DNA from 3 places in the Lentzea xerophila genome. Region 1 is predicted to be linked to each of the others. Evidence: riboswitches for the same ligand, from Rfam matches in the RefSeq annotation. Region 1 holds a riboswitch; each other region holds the start of a gene.
The links. Region 1 has a riboswitch for cobalamin ahead of ACRSBM_RS04040 (FecCD family ABC transporter permease). Riboswitches for the same ligand answer to the same signal wherever they lie in the genome.

Region 1 (2,259 bases):
TCCGCAGCCCGCTCGCGGACCCGCCGGAGATCGACATGGTGGTGGTCCGCGAGGGCACCGAGGGCCCGTACGCGGGCAACGGCGGTCTGTTGCGCAAGGACACGCCGCACGAGATCGCCACCGAAGTCTCGCTGAACACCTCGTTCGGCGTCGAGCGCGTGGTCCGGGACGCCTTCGCGCGTGCGTCGGCCCGTCCGCGCCGGCACCTGACGCTGGTGCACAAGACGAACGTCCTCACGCACGCCGGCTCGTTGTGGTCGCGCGTCGTCGAGGAGGTCTCGTTGCAGCACCCGGACGTCACCGTGGCCTACCAGCACGTGGACGCGGCGACCATCCACCTGGTCACCGATCCGGGCCGCTACGACGTGATCGTGACGGACAACCTGTTCGGCGACATCCTGACCGACCTCGCCGCCGCCGTCACGGGCGGCATCGGCCTGGCCGCGTCGGGGAACATGGACGTGACCCGTCGCAACCCCTCGATGTTCGAGCCGGTGCACGGTTCGGCTCCGGACATCGCGGGCCAGGGCATCGCCGACCCGACGGCCGCCGTGCTGTCGGTCGCGTTGCTGCTCGACCACCTCGGTGAGCACGAGTCGGCGCGCCGGATCGAGGCCTCCGTGGCGTTCGACCTGGCGACCCGCGACCACCAGTCGCCGGGCGCGACCTACGCGATCGGTGACAGGCTCGCGGCTCTCGTGTCGTCGAACGTGCGCACGGGCTGAGTTTCTCTGCCAGACGTTTTGAAGCCCGGCCGGAAGATCCCGGCCGGGCTTCGGCGTTCCGGCGCCGATCAGAGCTGGCCGGTGGCCTCACGCCACGCGCGCTCCTTCTGGATCCACTCGTTGTCCTGCGGGAACTCGTCGATCGTCGGCACCCGGCGGATCTCGGTCTTGAAGCCGGGACCGGTCATCGGGGCACGCTTGGCCCACTCCACCGCCTCCTCGATCGAGGCGACGTTGATGATGTAGAAGCCGTTGAACAGCTCCTTGGTCTCGCCGTACGGCCCGTCCGTGACGACCGGGGGCTCGGAGGCGAAGTCGACGATGACGCCCTCGGACGGGTCCGCGAGGCCCTCGGCGGCCAGTAGCACGCCGGCGCGGATCATCTCCTCGTTGTACCGGCCGACCGTCTCCAGCATCTTGTCGAAGTCGAACTCGCCCATGTTCGCGAAGGCCTCGTCGGTGGCGCGCCAGATCATCATGAACTTCACGGTGTGTCTCCCTGTTCTCGTCCTGCTCGCTGACACCCACAGGTCGAACGGGCCGCACACCGGATCGACATCACACCCAGAAGATTTTCGGATTTTCTGTTTTCGCAGGTAGGGTCACCGAAGTCGTGCGTGGGGGAAGTCCGGTCGAAGTCCGGCGCTGACCCGCAACGGTAGGTCCCCGACCAGGGACGAGCCCGAACACCCGCTCACGGTGGACCGAGGAACCAACTCCTGCCGTGGACTGCGGGAAGGGCATCAGTGATCTTCAGGATCAGCGCGCTCGTCGGCGTGCTCGCCGTGAGCATCGTCGCGGGCGTCGCGCTCGGCCCCGTCTCCGTTCCGTTCGACGTCACCGTCGAACTGCTCTGGGAGGCGATCACCGGCGGCACGGTTCCCGCCGGCCTCGCCGGGCAGTACCACATCGTCTGGGACATCCGGCTGCCCCGAGTCCTGCTGGCCGCCGTCGTCGGCGCGGGGCTCAGCGCCGTCGGCGTGGCGATCCAGGCGATGGTCCGCAACGCACTGGCCGACCCGTACGTCCTCGGCATCTCGTCGGGCGCGAGCGTCGGCGCGACGGCCGTGGCGACGCTGGGCATCCTGTCCGAGCTCGGCGTCTTCGCGCTCTCGACCGGTGCCTTCCTGACCGGCCTCGGTGCCACCGCGCTGGTCTACATCACCGCGCGGACGAGCCGGGGGCTGACTCCGTTGCGGCTGGTGCTCACCGGGACGGCGCTGGCGTACGGGTTCTCGGCCGTGGCGATGCTGCTGGTGTTCCAGGCACCGCGCGGTGAGGCGGCGCGGGCGGCGATGTTCTGGTTGCTCGGCAGCCTCGGCGGGGCGAACTGGCAGTCGTTGCCCGTCGCCACCGTCGTGACCGCGGCCGGCATCGTCTACCTGACCACCAGGGCGCGTCAGCTCAACGCGATGGCGATGGGCGACGAGACCGCGACGACCCTCGGCGTGGCGGTCAACCGGTTCCGCACGCACCTGTTCATCGTCACCGCGGCCATGACCGGCGTGCTGGTGGCGGTCAGCGGCGCCGTCGG
Region 2 (2,259 bases), 190 kb from region 1:
GGCGCGGGACTGGCGCGCCTGGAAGCCGCGGTGACCTTGCGAACCGTCGCCGAGCACGAGCCGTCGCTGCACCTGGTCGGTGACGAGCCTTCGTGGCTTCAGCTCCTGTCGTTCCGCGCGCCGAAGTCGGTGGCAGTGAGCCGCTGACCTGAGGTTTGATGCCGGGGTGATGAACCGCCGGCTGTCCGGAGTCCGCAAGAAGACGCTGCTGGAGTCGCTCGGCCCCGTGCCGGACGTCGACCCCGACCGCTACGGCGACGGCGGCCCGGTGGGTGCGCTGGAGACCCGCGTGGCCCAGCTGCTCGGCACCGAGGCAGCGCTGTTCGTGCCGACGGGAACCATGGCGCAGCAGATCGCTTTGCGCTGCTGGGCCGACCGCACCCACAACCCGATCGTCGCGATGCACCCGCAGGCGCACCCGCTCAACCACGAGGACGACGCGCTGACCGTGCTGTCCGGCCTCCGCCCGATCAGGGTGCGTGACTCCGAGGTCGCCACCTGCCCCGAGCCGTTCGGGACGCTGCTGCTGGAGGTGCCGGACCGCGAGGCCGGCTTCGTCCTGCCGGCCTGGGACGAGCTGGTCGCCACCGTCGACCTGGCCCGTGAGCGGGACGCGGTGGTGCACCTCGACGGCGCGCGGCTGTGGGAGAGCACCTACGGCCTGGGCAAGCCGCTCGAAGAGATCGCCGGCCTGTTCGACTCCGTCTACGTGTCGTTCTACAAGTCGCTGGAGGGCATCTCCGGTGCGGCGCTCGCCGGCACCCAGGACTTCGTCGACCAGGCACGCGTGTGGCGGCACCGGTACGGCGGCATGCTGTTCCAGCAGTGGCCGGCGGCGCTCTCCGCGGTGCACGGCCTGGACACCGTGCTGCCCCGGTTGGGCGCGTACGTCGAGCACGCCAAGGTGGTGGCCGACGCGATGGGCCTGCCCGAGCCGCACACCCACCAGTTCGCGCTGCACCTGCCCGGCGACCCGGCGAAGCTCACCGCGGCCAGCGGCGAGTTCCTCGGCACCTTCTGGCGGGACGGGATGCTCGCCAAGACCGAGATCACGGTCGCCGAGCCCGCGCTGGAGTGGACGGCGGACGAGGTGCGGGAGGCCTGGGCCCATTTTCTCGGCCTGCTCTGAACGCGCGAAACCCGGCCCACCCACCGTCCGGAAGGCTGCCGGGTCCACTTCACAGCGCTAGTGCGACTGCGCAGACCGCATTCCTGACGCGACGTCGCTCACCTGGCTGTTGGACGGGCGGGTGCGAAATGCGACGATGCGCGGAGCTGTGAGGGGAGCGCGAGGAAGCCGGTGCGAATCCGGCGCCGTCCCGCGACTGTGACCGGTCCGGAAAGAACCGGGAGTCAGGAACTCGTCCCCCTCTTCACCCACCGGCCACGGGCGTGGACACCCGAGGAAGGACTTCGCCGAGCATGTTCCCCTTTTCGGCTGTCGTCGGACATGACGACCTCCGGCTCGCCCTGCTGCTGAACGCCGTTCATCCCGGCATCGGCGGCGTACTCGTCCGAGGCGAGAAGGGGACCGCGAAGTCGACCATCGTGCGTGCCCTGGCCGCGCTCCTGCCTGAACTGGACGTCTCCGCGGGGTGCCGCTTCGGCTGCGTGCCCGGCAGCACGGACTGCCCCGACGCGCCGCACGAAGGTGGTGAACGGAGGCCGGCGAAGCTCGTCGAGCTGCCCGTCGGTGCCACCGAGGACCGGCTGGTCGGGTCGCTCGACCTCGAGAAGGCGCTGACCGAGGGCGTCCGGGCGTTCCAGCCGGGGTTGCTCGCCGCGGCGCACCGCGGCGTGCTCTACGTCGACGAGGTCAACCTGCTGCACGACCACCTGGTCGACCTGCTGCTCGACGCCGCCGCGATGGGACGGGCGCACGTCGAACGCGAGGGCGTGTCGGTCTCGCACCCATCGCAGTTCCTGCTGGTCGGCACCATGAACCCCGAGGAGGGCGAGCTCCGGCCGCAGCTGCTCGACCGGTTCGGGCTGACCGTGGCGGTGAAGGCGGCGCGGGACGTGGGCATCCGCACCGAGGTGATCAGGCGCCGGCTCGCGTACGAGGCCGACCCCGTGACGTTCGCGGCGAAGTGGGAGGAAGAGGACGTCAAGCTCCGGCAGCGGATCGCCGAGGCGAAGCGGAGGCTGCCCGGAGTGTCCCTTCCGGACGGTGAGCTGCGCCGGATCGCCGCCGTCTGCGCGGCTTTCGAGGTCGACGGCATGCGCGCGGACCTCGTCGTCGCCCGTGCCGCCACCGCC
Region 3 (2,259 bases), 900 kb from region 1:
TCGTATCGGCCCGTGCGTGCGCATCGACCCAAGCGTGCACATCGGCGCGTATGTCGGAGAGCGACTTCGCGCAGCCGGGGCGTCCGGTGCAGGCGCTGACGCCGTGCCACGGGGAGGCGGGGTCCGTGATCAGGCCGGCGACGTCGGTCCCGGCGGGCACGACGAGGCTGCGCCACGGCGTCAGCCGCAGAGGTACCCCGGCGAGCTGATGGGCGTCCAGGCGGCCGAGCGGCACACCCGGCGTCACCGGCGAAGGTGCGACGGGCGTCACAACCGGGGTGAACACCTCGTCAGCAGAGACGCCGAAGTAGTCGGTGATCTTTCGCACACCGCCGTCCACTTCGGACAGGCGCCAGGCGGATCCGCGCATCGACTGGAACAGCCGGGCGGCGGACACCACCGCGTCGACCGGATCGTGAACTCGGACACCTGTATCGGTACCGGCCAGCAGTAGCACGTCTCCGGCGAGGCCGAAGTCGCCGCCCAGACCGCTCACCGCGGCACCCACCGTGACCAGGAAACGCCCTGGTAGCGAGGCCAGCGCGGGGTCCGCGCACAGGGCGGAGTCCAGGGAGTCGACCAGCGCCTGGTTGTCGTCCAGCGGCGCGGCGATGATGTTGCGGATCCGCTCGTGCGACGCGGAGGGCAGCAGGCCGGCGGCACGTAACCGCGAGCCCAGCTCCACGCCGTCCGCGAGGCCTCTGATCTGGAGATTCGCCCGCGAGGTCAGCTCCACCGCGCCCGACCCCAGTTCGAGCGCGGCCAGTCGCACGACGTCCCACTGAGCAGCGGAAAGAGTGCCGCCCGGCACCCGGATGCGCGCCAGCCCGCCGTCGGCCGCGGCGTGCAGCTCGACGGCGCCGGGGCAGGCGTCCGGGTGACCCCGTTGAATTCCGGTGGGCATAGGTCGGACTGTAACCCGCCGGTTAGGGTGAGCCCGAACGACGAAGCGCAGGAGGAAGCCGGTGCGAATCCGGCGCGGTCCCGCCACTGTGACCAGCGGACGCTGGGAGTCAGGAACTCCGCTTCGCCAGTCACCCGCAACCTGGGGCGAGGACCCCAAGAGGGATGGAGCCCGCGTGATCCTGCTGCTGTCGACCTCCGACACCGACCTGCTGTCGGCGCGTGCGAGCGGTGCCGAGTACCGGCTCGCCAACCCCGCCCGGCTCACGGCCGACGACCTGCCCGAACTCATCCAGGACGTCGACCTCGTCCTCGTGCGCATCCTCGGCGGCCGCCGGATGTGGGAGGAAGGCCTCGACTGGCTGCTCGCCAGCGGGCTGCCGGTCGTCGTGCTCGGCGGCGAGCAGCAGCCGGACGCGGCGCTGATGGAGCTGTCGACGGTGCCGGGTGGTGTCTGCGCGGAGGCGCACCTCTACCTCGCGCACGGTGGCCCCGCGAACCTCGCCGAGCTGCACAAGTTCCTCTCCGACACGATCCTGCTGACCGGCCACGGGTTCGAGGCCCCCACCGCCACCCCGACGTGGGGTGTGCTCGAACGGGAGCCCGTCAAAGCCGAGGGTCCGACGGTCGCGGTGCTCTACTACCGCGCCCACCACGTGGCCGGGAACACGGCGTTCGTGCACGCGCTGTGCGACGCGATCGAGGCCAAGGGCGGCAGGCCGCTGCCGGTCTACTGCTCCTCGCTGCGCACCGCCGAGCCCGAGCTGCTCGACACCCTGCGCCAGGCCGACGCGCTGGTCGTGACGGTGCTGGCGGCCGGTGGCACGAACCCCGCCAAGGCGTCTGCCGGTGGCGACGACGACGCGTGGGACGTCGGTGCGCTGGCCGAGCTGGACGTGCCGATCCTGCAGGGCCTCTGCCTCACCTCCAGCCGTGAGTCGTGGGACTCCAACGACGACGGACTGTCTCCTTTGGACACCGCGACCCAGGTCGCGATCCCGGAGTTCGACGGCCGGATCATTACGGTTCCGTTCTCCTTCAAGGAGATCGATGAAGACGGCCTCACCGTCTACGTCGCCGATCCGGAACGGGCGCTGCGCGTCGCGGGCATCGCGGTCCGGCACGGGCGTCTCCGCCACATCCCCGTGGCAGACCGCAAGATCGTCGTCATGCTGTCGGCGTACCCGACGAAGCACTCCCGGATCGGCAACGCGGTCGGGCTCGACACGCCCGCGTCGACCGTCCGGCTCCTGAAGGCCATGCGGGAGCACGGGTACGACATCGGCGACGAGCTGCCGGGCGTCGAGGAGCTGGACGGCGACAAGCTGATCCACGCGCTGATCGCCGCCGGTGGCC

Region 2: another riboswitch for cobalamin. It lies ahead of ACRSBM_RS04975 (putative cobaltochelatase); the one in region 1 lies ahead of ACRSBM_RS04040 (FecCD family ABC transporter permease).
Region 3: another riboswitch for cobalamin. It lies ahead of cobN (cobaltochelatase subunit CobN); the one in region 1 lies ahead of ACRSBM_RS04040 (FecCD family ABC transporter permease).

Annotation. Positions count from the first base shown of each region.
Region 1 is NZ_CP194934.1:814,545-816,803, forward strand. Features, by position in the region: gene ACRSBM_RS04030 (3-isopropylmalate dehydrogenase) at 1-725, shown strand, start outside; gene ACRSBM_RS04035 (YciI family protein) at 794-1,213, opposite strand; cobalamin riboswitch at 1,308-1,435, shown strand; gene ACRSBM_RS04040 (FecCD family ABC transporter permease) at 1,472-2,259, shown strand, end outside.
Region 2 is NZ_CP194934.1:1,000,027-1,002,285, forward strand. Features, by position in the region: gene ACRSBM_RS04965 (hypothetical protein) at 1-147, shown strand, start outside; gene ACRSBM_RS04970 (threonine aldolase family protein) at 170-1,129, shown strand; cobalamin riboswitch at 1,232-1,383, shown strand; gene ACRSBM_RS04975 (putative cobaltochelatase) at 1,423-2,259, shown strand, end outside.
Region 3 is NZ_CP194934.1:1,716,755-1,719,013, forward strand. Features, by position in the region: gene ACRSBM_RS08495 (hypothetical protein) at 1-904, opposite strand, end outside; cobalamin riboswitch at 913-1,044, shown strand; gene cobN (cobaltochelatase subunit CobN) at 1,080-2,259, shown strand, end outside.